One region of the Pseudarthrobacter scleromae genome, then DNA from elsewhere that is predicted to be linked to it. Evidence: riboswitches for the same ligand, from Rfam matches in the RefSeq annotation. Region 1 holds a riboswitch; each other region holds the start of a gene.
What was found. Region 1 has a riboswitch for S-adenosylmethionine ahead of IEX33_RS13620 (DUF1737 domain-containing protein). Riboswitches for the same ligand answer to the same signal wherever they lie in the genome.
Positions count from the first base shown of each region.

Region 2: another riboswitch for S-adenosylmethionine. It lies ahead of IEX33_RS03975 (aminotransferase class V-fold PLP-dependent enzyme); the one in region 1 lies ahead of IEX33_RS13620 (DUF1737 domain-containing protein).
Region 3: another riboswitch for S-adenosylmethionine. It lies ahead of metX (homoserine O-acetyltransferase MetX); the one in region 1 lies ahead of IEX33_RS13620 (DUF1737 domain-containing protein).

Region 1 covers NZ_BMKV01000005.1:68,917-72,588, forward strand. The annotation lists gene IEX33_RS13610 (O-succinylhomoserine sulfhydrylase) at 1-1,105, opposite strand, end outside; gene IEX33_RS13615 (rhodanese-like domain-containing protein) at 1,106-1,516, opposite strand; gene IEX33_RS13620 (DUF1737 domain-containing protein) at 1,513-1,791, opposite strand; SAM riboswitch class IV at 1,805-1,918, opposite strand; gene opgC (OpgC domain-containing protein) at 2,252-3,672, shown strand, end outside.
Region 2 covers NZ_BMKV01000001.1:847,078-850,749, forward strand. The annotation lists gene IEX33_RS03975 (aminotransferase class V-fold PLP-dependent enzyme) at 10-1,398, opposite strand; SAM riboswitch class IV at 1,502-1,615, opposite strand; gene hisN (histidinol-phosphatase) at 1,775-2,587, opposite strand; gene rsgA (ribosome small subunit-dependent GTPase A) at 2,635-3,672, opposite strand, start outside.
Region 3 covers NZ_BMKV01000007.1:156,015-159,686, reverse strand. The annotation lists gene IEX33_RS17410 (bifunctional o-acetylhomoserine/o-acetylserine sulfhydrylase) at 1-1,177, shown strand, start outside; SAM riboswitch class IV at 1,277-1,392, shown strand; gene metX (homoserine O-acetyltransferase MetX) at 1,405-2,520, shown strand; gene IEX33_RS17400 (MFS transporter) at 2,702-3,672, shown strand, end outside.

The DNA of each region.
Region 1 (3,672 bases):
TGCCCTCGCCCCCCATGGCGCGGTGCGTGGTGGTGGCCGGGTGGGTGATGAGGGACTTGGCGTCGCCCAGGTTGTTGGAGATGTCGATGATCCGCAGCCCGTCCAGCAGCGCGAACGCTGCTTCCTTCCCGGAACGGCCCCTGGATGGCGCAAGCTCGAGGGTGAGGACGGTGCCTCCGGCGCCCATCTGCTTCGCGGCCAGCTCGTATTGCGGGTGCGACTTCAGGAGCGGGTACTTCACCCAGCTGACGGCGGGCTGCTCCTCCAGCCATTCCGCGAGCCGCAGGGCGGTGGCCGAGGAATGGTTGACCCTGAGCGACATGGTCTCAAGGCCCTTGGTCAGGACCCAGGCATTGAACGCGGACAACGCCGGTCCGGTGTGGCGCATCAGCTGCTTCACCGGTCCGTCGATGAACTCCTTGGTGCCCAGGATGGCGCCGCCGAGCACCCTGCCCTGGCCGTCGATGTGCTTGGTGCCGGAGTACACAATGACGTCCGCGCCAAGCTGCCCGCAGCGTTGCAGCAGGGGAGTGGCAAAGACATTGTCGACGACGACGGTCGCCCCGGCCGCGTGCGCCAGTTCGCTGACCGCGGCGATGTCCACGATCTCCTGCATCGGGTTGGACGGCGATTCAAAGAAGACGGCGGTGGTGGGCTTGGACAGGGCCTCGCGCCACTGCTCCAGGTCAGGCCCGTCCACGAAGACGGTTTCCACGCCCCACCGCGGCAGGATCTCGTTGAGGATCACAAAGCAGGATCCGAACAGCGAGCGGGCGGCAACCACGCGGTCGCCGGCTGCCAGCAGGGCACCCAGGGCGGTGAACACGGCGGACATCCCGGACGCCGTCGCAAAGCACGCCTCGGTTCCTTCCAGCAGGCGGAGACGCTCCTGGAACGTGGCCACGGAGGGGTTGCCGTAACGGGAGTAGACAAAGCGCTCGTCCTCGCCCGTGAAGGCACGCTCGGCGGCAGCCGCGGATTCGTAGACAAAGCCCGAGTTCAGGAAGATGGCTTCGCTGGTTTCCTGGAAGTTGGTGCGGTCCAGCCCGCCGCGCACGGCCTGGGTATCGGGGCTCCAGCCGGCGGCGTCTTCGTTGAAGGTCACTTAGATCTTTCCCAGGTTGGTTGGCAGGCCGCGGTTCTTCCAGCCGTTGACGGTGCGTTCGCCGAAGCGGTCCGGGTCGCCTTCAAAGCCCTCCAGCACGTTGTAGGAGGTGAAGCCGGCCTGGGTGGCCGCTCTGGCTGCCGCGATGGACCGCTGGCCGGAGCGGCACAGGAACACCAGTTCGGTTGAACGGTCTTCGGGCGCCTGCTGGTTGAGGTCGTTGATGAAGTCAGGGTTGGGGATGCCGCCGGGGAAGGTCCACTGGATGAACAACGGATCGTTCTCAGTTGCCTTGGTGTCGGGAATACCAATGTGGGCCCACTCGCCCTCGGTGCGTACATCCACCAGGATGGCACCCTGTTCCAGCTTGTCCCAGGCCTCCTGCGGCGTCAGGTCCCCTGCGTAGCTCATGCGTGGCCCTCGCCGTCGAACTCAAGGTCGTCGCCCGTGGACTCAAGGCTGTCCACGGCGTCCGCCACTGCGGCATCCGCGGAAGCGATCGCCTCCGGAAGGACCACCGCCTGGGCCACGATGACGCTGCTGCCGTTGAAGGTCGCTGCCGGGCTGCCATGCAGCACATAGCCCTCTGCCAGGGCGGCCGAGATCCGCTCGCAGAATTCACGGTTGTCCGGGCCGCTGATGAGGCGGTAGGACAGCTTTTCTTCAGGGGCAGGTGCGTCAGACACGACGGATCTCCTTCTCTCACGCTTGCAGCTCGAATGGTCGATATGCCGAGTATTCACCTGAGGCACCCCGCCGTGGAAGGAGGGTTGCCGACCGGCCAGTCAGGGCTTGGCGCCGGTACTCATTACTCCCCAAAAACGTAACACTTGCCGCCCGGCGCCGCACCGCCGTCGTCGTCATGTTGCGTAACTGAAGGATGCAGGGCGGGCCGCGGCGCAAAAGAAACGTCCGTCACCGCTCTTGAACGTACGACGGCGACACCACCTTGGGTGCGCGGGCGCCAGGTGCCTGCCGCCGGCGTCAGGCCGATAAAGTTTCTGCAGGGGCCGCCGCCCCGTTACTGGAGAAATCAGTCCCTGGGGGGTCTTCATCAGCACGCCATCCGCCGCCGCGCCCACACGTCCCGCCCGGAGCCGCCGGCTGCGGCACCTCCACAAAGTGGCTTCGCTCCTCGCCGCCGTGATGATGGCCGTCCTGGCGGTGGTGGTACCCGCCGGCTCAGCGCAGGCCGCCCGAAACTTCCCGGAGGAAGGCAAACCGCTGCTGGGCGCAGTCCTCGAATGGGGAGAGGACACCGCCGGCGGCTTCTCCGAAAGGCTCGGGGCATCCCCCGCAATCTTCGGACACGACATCGCCTTCCCGTTCCGTGCCTCGGAGGAGGACGATATCCGGGAGTTCCTGGAGCAGTCCGCCGGGCAGGGCGCCCATGCGATGCTGACGGTGAGGCCTGCTGTCCCGCTGGACCAGGTCACCGCTGACGCTGCCGCAGCCTTTGCCGGGGAAGTGCGCCGGATGCAGGGGAATTTCAAGGGCCAGCTGCTCATCCGCTTTGCTCCGGACATGAATGCCAGCTGGGTGGAATGGGGCCAGCAGCCGGGCGACTACCGGCAGGCATTCCGGGCGGTGACGGCCGCGTTTCGGGATGCCGGCGCCAGTGGCAGCCATGCCATGGTGTGGGAACCGTACCTGGGCAAGGACTACCCCTTTGACCGGAACCGGAATGCGCCCGGGCCCGGCAGCGAAGGCTTTACCCTGTTGGATACCAATGGCGACGGCACCTGGAATGGCTCCGACAAAGCCTACGAACCCTACTATCCGGGAGACGACGCCGTGGACTGGGTGGGCCTGACGGCCTACCACGATGACACCGCAGGGGGCTCCGCCGTCAATACCGTGCCCCGAGCCGGTGAGCTGCAGGAGATGCTGACGGCCTCCGGCGGGGAGAACTTCTACGGGACATATGCCGCGGGGCGGGACAAGCCCTTCATGCTGCAGACGTCAGCCTTCTACAGCCCGTCCTCCGGAGGCGCCGCGGAAGCGGAGATCAAGAACGGCTGGTGGGACCAGGTCCTGGGCGTTGCCGCATCACCCGACTTCGCACTGACCGGGGCAGTGCTCTGGGACGAACGCACCAGCACACGGGACACGGGGGTGGCCAGCATCGACTGGCGGCTCACCGGAAACGCCGGTATTGCGGACGCTGCCCACACCCGGCTTGAGGAGGCGCCTGTGCAGACGGGGCCCGTTACCGATGTCAGCTCGGGTCCCGGGTTCGTCAGGTCCAACACGCTTTCGGGGGCTGCCGCCTGGACCGTTGGGGCCGCGCTCATCATCCTCCTGGTGGCGCTGTGGCAGCTCCCCGCCAGGTTGAGTGCGGTCACGGCGTGGGGCTACAGCGATCCGTCCGGCAGGGACTCACGCGTGGACCTGCTCCGTGGCCTGGCCATCGTGTTCGTGGTGGTGAACCACCTGGGCATGGTGTCGCTGTTCCAGCTCCTGACCCAGGAAGCGGTGGGCTTCGTTTCGGGTGCCGAGCTGTTCGTTCTGTTCTCCGGCCTGGTGGTTGGCATGGTGTACGGGCCCAGGGCGAAGGACGATTTTGG
Region 2 (3,672 bases), on a different contig from region 1:
AGCCGTGGGTCAGTCGTCGATGCAGGGCGCGGCGCCGGCCGTTCCCGGGGTGTTGGGTGCCCAGTGGGGGTACGTGCGGTTGTCATTGGCGGGAACCCAGCGGCCAGCGTCCACCACATAGTCCCAGCCAAGGCCCTTGGTCCGCAGGTCCCGGATGCCTGCCAGCAGCCGCTCGGCATCCTCCAGCCTTGAGCCGACGCCGAAGCTGGCCCGAAGTGAACCGGAAGGAAGGCCCAGCCGCTTCAGCAGCGGGTGCGCGCAGAAGCGGCCGTCGCGCAGGCCCACTCCATGTTCTGCCGAGAGGTAGGCGGCCACCAGGCCGGCGTCGTAGCCTTCCACGGAGAAGTTGACCACGCCGATGGTGTCGGTGTCCGGGTTCGTGTCCTTGAAGATCTGGTGGACGGTGACACCGTCGATCTCCTGCAGGCCTTCCACCAGGAAGGAGCGGATGGCTGATTCGTGGGCATGCCAGCGGTCCTGGTCCAGTTCCGCGATGACCTGCGTGGCGCGGGCCAGGGTTGCCGCACCCAGCACGTTCGGTGATCCGCCCTCGTGGCGGGCCGGGCCGGTTGCCCAGCTGACGCCGTCGAGCCTGGCTTCCCTGACGGCGCCGCCGCCGGCAAGGTGCGGTGTTCCGGCATCGAGCCAGTCCGGGCGGCCCACCAGCACGCCGGCACCAAAAGGTGCGTAGAGCTTGTGGCCCGAGAAGGCGATGTAGTCGACGTCGTCCGCGGTGATGTCGATCCGCCGGTGTGGGGCCAGCTGGGCCGCATCCACTGCGATCCGTGCCCCGTGCTCGTGCGCCAGCGCGGCAAGGGCACGGATGGGAAGGATTTCGCCCGTGACGTTGGAAGCTCCGGTCACGGCGAGCAGGCTGACGCCGCCCTGCCGCAGTTCCGCACGGACGGCGTCAATGGTTTCCGCGATGGTGTCCGCTGCCACGATGCTGCGGTGGGGGACACCCTGCCACGGCAGGAGGTTGGCGTGGTGCTCAATGTCGAGGTACAGGACGTCGCCGTCGGGCCGTCCGTCGGTGACGGGCAGGCAGCCCGCCAGCAGGTTGAGGGAGTCAGTGGTGTTCCGGGTAAAGATCACCGAATCGTCCGGGCGGCCGCCCACGAAGTCGCGGACGATGGCGCGGGCGTTCTCATAGACCGAGGTGCTGATCTGGGAGGCGTAGCCGGCACCGCGGTGGACGCTGGCGTAGAAGGGCAGGATCTCGTTGAGGTAGGCCGACACCACCGAGAGGGCGGGGGCCGATGCGCCATAGTCCAGGTTGGCGTACCGGACGTGGCCGCCGTGGATCAGCGGGGCCTGGATTTCGGCGCCGCTGACTGCTGCTAGCGGACGGCCGGCGGCGGTGCGGTGCTGGTCAAAGAGCGAAGGCGAACCCGGCAGGGCAGCTGCCTGGTGCTGGACAGCGGCTTGGGGGGAGACGGCTTCGGGGGAGACGGTGGCAGTTGTCACAGAGACCTCACTTCACAACAGGACTCCATGCAGGAATCCGCGCTTGCCGCATCCCTTCCGGACCGGCCTGGTCGTCACCCGGGGCACCCCACCGCGAATGGAGGGTTGCCGGCCAGCAAACCGGGGTTTTGCGCTGGCACTCGTGACCTGGTTAAGAGCGTAGAACATGGGCAGCGAAGGTTAAAAGCCCGCGGAAATGTTAAGGGCTTTGTTACGAACGTTTGAAAAGGGGCGCCTGAACCGAAGAACACGACGGCGGACGCCTCCTGTCGGGGGCGCCCGCCGTTGATTATTCGTGCTGCCGGGACTAGAGGAGGTCGTCCAGGTTCGGGTTCAGCCGGCGCAGCACCTCGGAGTGCAGGATGGAATTGGTGGCCAGGGCGTTCCCGCCGAACGGACCGTCCTCGCCCTCCAGCGAGGTGAAGCGGCCACCAGCCTCCACCACGATGGGCACCAGTGCGGCCATGTCGTAGAGGTTCAGTTCAGGCTCGCAGGCGATGTCCACCGAACCTTCGGCCACCATGCAGTAGGACCAGAAGTCACCAAACGCCCGGGTCCGCCATACGTCCTCGGTAAGGCCCAGGAATTCATTAAGGTTTCCGCGTTCCTTCCAGCCGCCAAGGCTCGAATAGGAAAGGGAAGCATCGGACAGGCTGGAGACATTGGACACCCGGAGGCGGGTGGCCGCGGCAAGGGAACGCCCCATGTAGGCTCCCATGCCCTTGGCAGCCCACCAGCGCTTGCCCAGGGCGGGAGCGCTGACCACGCCCACCACCGGCTCGCCTTCATCCACCAACGCGATCAGGGTGGCCCAGACAGGGACGCCTCGGACGAAGTTCTTGGTGCCGTCAATGGGGTCGATAATCCACCGCCGCGACCCGTGGCCCGTGCTGCCGAACTCCTCGCCGAGTACGGCATCGCGTGGACGGGACCGGGAGAGCTGGCCGCGGATGGCTTCCTCAGCTGCCTTGTCCGCATCGGTGACGGGCGTCAGGTCCGGCTTGGTCTCAATGTGGAGGTCCTGGGCCTTGAAGCGGCTCATGGTCTGGTCATCCACGGAATCGGCCAGGACGTGGGCCAGGCGCAGGTCATCGTTGTAGCTCGAAGCGGGTTGGATCATGGTTCCAAACTACCGTCTGCGCGCCGTTCTGCCGGGAAGCGGGCCCGTCAGGTGACGCTGCCCAGTTCCTTTGCCTCCTGGGCTTCCATCCGCGGGTCCGTGCCGAGGAGGCGCCGAAGGGAGCCAAGCCTTGCTGCTCCGGTGGGGCCGGCGTGTCCCGCGCCCACCCATGCGTCCAGTCCGCAGTTCACCGCGGTGGCAGTGTGCTTGCACCCTCGCTCGCAGTCGTCGATGCCGGGGGAGAGGTCCGGGAACGAGCGGAGGATGCGGTCCGGGTCCACGTGCGCCAGGCCAAACGAGCGGATGCCGGGGGTGTCGATGATCCAGCTTCCGGACGGCGCATCCGCCAGCTTCAGCGCAAGGGCCGACGACGACGTGTGCCGGCCGCGGCCCGTCACGGCGTTCACTCCGCCGGTGGCCCGTTCCGCCCCGGTCAGCGCATTGACCATCGTTGACTTTCCAACGCCTGAGTGTCCCAGCATCACGGTGACCTTGCCGTCCAGGTAGCCCCGCATCTCGGCGACGGCCGAGCTGTCCAGCCGGGCGGACAGGCCGTCGTCGGAACGGGCGTCAATGCCCGAGGCCGCTGAATCGGCCGTCCGGCTGATGATTACGGGAAAGTCCAGATGCGTGTAGTTGGACAGCAGTTCCGCCGGATCCTTGACGTCCGCTTTGGTGACCAGCAGGATCGGCTCGATGCTGGCGTCGTAGGCGGCCACCAGGGCACGGTCGATGAAGCCGGTCCGCGGCTCGGGGTTCGCTGCTGCCACCACGATCACCAGCTGGTCGGCATTGGCCACCACTGCCCGTTCCACAGGGTCCGTGTCGTCCGCGCTGCGCCGCAGCAGGGTCTTGCGGTCCTGGATCTTCACCAGCCGTGCCAGGGTGTCCGGCTCCCCGGAGACGTCGCCGACCAGGGAGACAAAGTCTCCTGCGACCACCGGGTTCCGGCGGAGTTCCCTGGCCCGGGCGGCAATGACTACCCGCTCATTGCCGGAGTCTTCTTCCACCACTGCGGTGTACCGGCCCCGGTCAACGGTGATGATGCGACCCGTGACGGCGTCATCGTGGCTTGGCCTGTCCTT
Region 3 (3,672 bases), on a different contig from region 1:
TGAACTGGCACCCATCTATACCCGCATCGGCAACCCCACCCAGGAGGCCGTGGAACAGCGGATCGCCAGCCTTGAAGGCGGGCTGGGGGCACTGCTGCTGAGTTCGGGCCAGGCCGCCGAGACCTTCGCCATCCTGAACATTGCGGAGGCTGGAGACCATATTGTTGCCAGCCCCAGCCTTTACGGCGGAACATATAACCTCTTTGCCCACACCCTGAAGAAGTTCGGCATTTCGGTGACTTTCGTGGCGGACCCGGACAACCTGGAGCAGTGGCGCACTGCAGTGCAGCCCAACACCAAGCTGTTCTTCGGCGAGGTGGTTTCCAACCCCCGTCAGGACGTCCTGGACATCGAAGGCATCTCCCAGGTGGCACACGATGCCGGTGTGCCCCTGGTCGTGGACAACACCCTGTCCACCCCGTACCTGATCCGCCCCCTGGAATGGGGAGCGGACATCGTTGTCCATTCGGCAACCAAGTACCTGGGCGGCCACGGCTCCGCGATTGCCGGCGTGATCGTGGACTCAGGCAACTTCGACTTCGGCAAGGACCCGGCAAAGTTCCCGGGCTTCAACACCCCGGACCCCACCTACAACGGGCTGGTGTACGCCAGGGACCTCGGCAAGGACGGTGCCCTGGGCGCCAACCTGTCCTACATCCTCAAGGCCCGCGTCCAGCTGCTCCGGGACCTGGGCTCCGCCGTCTCCCCGTTCAACGCATTCCTGATCGCACAGGGCCTGGAAACGTTGAGCCTGCGCGTGGAACGGCACGTTGCCAACGCCACGGAGGTGGCGCGTTGGCTGGAAGGAAGGGACGACGTCGAATCCGTCGCCTATGCGGGGCTGCCCTCCAGCCCGTGGTACGAACGGGGCCGCAAGTATGGCCCCAAGGGCACGGGCGCGATTGTGTCCTTCAACCTGGCCGGCGGAGCCGAGGCCGGCAAGCGCTTCGTGGACGCGCTGGAGCTGCACTCCCATGTGGCAAACATCGGTGACGTCCGCTCCCTTGTCATCCACCCGGCGTCTACCACCCACAGCCAGCTTTCCCCGGAACAGCAGGCTGTTGCCGGCGTAACCCCCGGCCTGGTCCGGCTGTCGGTGGGAATTGAACACATCGATGACATCCTGGCGGACCTGGAAGCGGGCTTCCGGGCAGCGAAGGACGCCACCGGAGCCTAGCCAGGCGCCCAAAGAAAACCAGCACGGCGGCAAGCCGGGGAAGTCATAACCAGTCACACTCTTGGCGGCAGGCGGGGGCTGTTTCGTACACTCGAACCAGGTCATGAGTGCCAGTGACAGCCCCGGCTTGCTGGCCGGCAACCCTCCTTCCGCGGTGGGGTGCCCCGGGTGAAGACCTGGCCTGCCGGTCATTCGACGGCGGGCAAGCGCGTAGAAGAGGTCTTGCCATGACGGTTACCGTCACCCGTACCACCGTCCCCGAACACGGAATCGTCCGCTATGCCTCCATTGGGGGACTGGACCTTGAGGCTGGCGGCTACCTGCCCGAGGTCACCCTGGCCTACGAAACCTGGGGCACACTTAACGCGGACGCCAGCAATGCCGTCCTGATCGAACACGCCCTGACCGGCAGCACCCACGTGACCCGCGGCGATACCGACGAACCGGGCTGGTGGGAGCAGCTGGCCGGGCCGGGTGCGCCCGTGGACACGGACCGGTTCTTTGTAGTGTCCATCAACATTGTGGGCGGCTGCTACGGGTCCACCGGGCCGTCGTCGCCGGCACCGGACGGGGCCCCCTGGGGATCCCGGTTTCCCCTGGTCACGCTGCGGGACAGCACTGTGGCGGAGGCCCGGCTGGCTGACCAGCTGGGGATCCGGAGCTGGTTTGCGGTGCTGGGCGGTTCCATGGGCGGAGCCCGCGCACTTGAGTGGGCCATCTCCTTCCCGGAGCGGGTGCAGCGCTGCGGGGTGATCTCCATCGGCCACGCCAGCACGGCCGAGCAGATTGCGTTCGCACAGGCACAGACCCTGGCGATCCGCCAGGATGCCAACTTCAAGGGCGGCGACTACTACGGCGGCCCGTTCCCCGAGGACGGACTGGCCCTGGCCCGGCGGATCGCGCACATCACCTACCGCTCCGCGGCGGAACTGGAAGGCAGGTTCGGCCGCGAACCCCAGGCTCCGGAGTCACCCCTGCACGGTGGCGTCCTGGCCGCCCGCGGACGCTACCAGGTGGAAAGCTACCTGGACCACCAGGGGAACAAGCTGGTCCGACGGTTTGATGCCAACAGCTACATCGCCATCACCGAGGCCCTGATGAGCCACGACATCTGCCGGGGCAGGGGGCCGCTTCCCGAGACCCTGGCGCGGTCGGGTGCGCGGTTCTTCGTGGCAGCCGTGGATTCTGACCGGCTCTACTTCCCGGCCCAGTCCCGGGAACTTGCCGCGGCGCTGCCGGGAGAAGTGGACGTCCACGTCATCGAGGCACCGATAGGCCATGACGGCTTCCTGACCGAAATAGGCCAGCTGGGCCACCAGCTCCGGGCGCACCTCTCGGCATAAAACTTCCCCCCACAGGCAGTCAGATGTGCATTTATGCAGATAGCCTCTGCATGATTCGCCGTTGAGCTTGGTGTTCAGGCGGACCATACTCGTTGGGACCCGGCGGTTCGTGGCCAAAATCACACGTATCCGCCACAGACTGTCCCAGTGGTGTCGAAGAAGACGCCGAAGGAGTTCATCAATGAGTACGGAAAAGTCCGCCGCACGGCGGCCCGAGGAAACCGACGTCAAGTCCTCAGGCCTGAAGAAGGTCGTCACGGCCTCCATGGCCGGCACCGTGGTTGAGTGGTACGAGTTCTTCCTCTACGCCTCCGCCGCCACGCTGGTGTTCGGCAAGCTGTTCTTCCCCAACTCCGGAACCGAGCTGGACGGCATCATCGCAGCCTTCGTCACCTACGCGGTCGGTTTCGTTGCCCGCCCCATCGGCGGCATCGTCTTCGGCCACTTCGGCGACAAGTTTGGGCGCAAGCAGCTGCTGCAGCTGAGCATCATCCTGGTGGGTGTTGCCACCTTCCTCATGGGCTGCCTGCCGACCTTTGCGCAGATCGGCTACTGGGCCCCGGCGCTGCTGGTGTTCCTGCGCTTCGTCCAGGGATTCGCGGTGGGCGGCGAATGGGGCGGCGCCGTGCTCCTCGTCGCCGAGCACAGCCCGAACAAGTCCCGCGGCTTCTGGTCAAGCTGGCCGCAGTCCGCTGTCCCCATGGGCAACCTGCTCGCCACCGCTGTCCTGTTCACCCTGTCCTCCACCCTCGCCCCGGAAGCCTTCCTCAGCTGGGGCTGGCGCGTCGCCTTCTGGCTCTCCGCAGTGATCGTCATCATCGGCTACTACATCCGCACCAAGGTCCAGGACGCGCCGATCTTCCTCGAGGCCCGCAAGGAAGTCACTGTCGAGAACAAGGGCTACGGTGTTGCCGAAGTCTTCCGCCGGTACCCGCGCGGCGTGTTCACCGCCATGGGCCTGCGCTTCGCAGAGAACATCCTCTACTACCTCGTGGTCACGTTCTCCATCACCTACCTGAAGGTGGTGGTGCAGACGGACACCTCCCGCATCCTGCTCCTCCTGCTGGTGGCACACTTCATCCACTTCTGCGCAGTACCGCTGGTGGGCAAGATGTCCGATTCCCTGGGACGCCGCCCGGTGTACATGGCCGG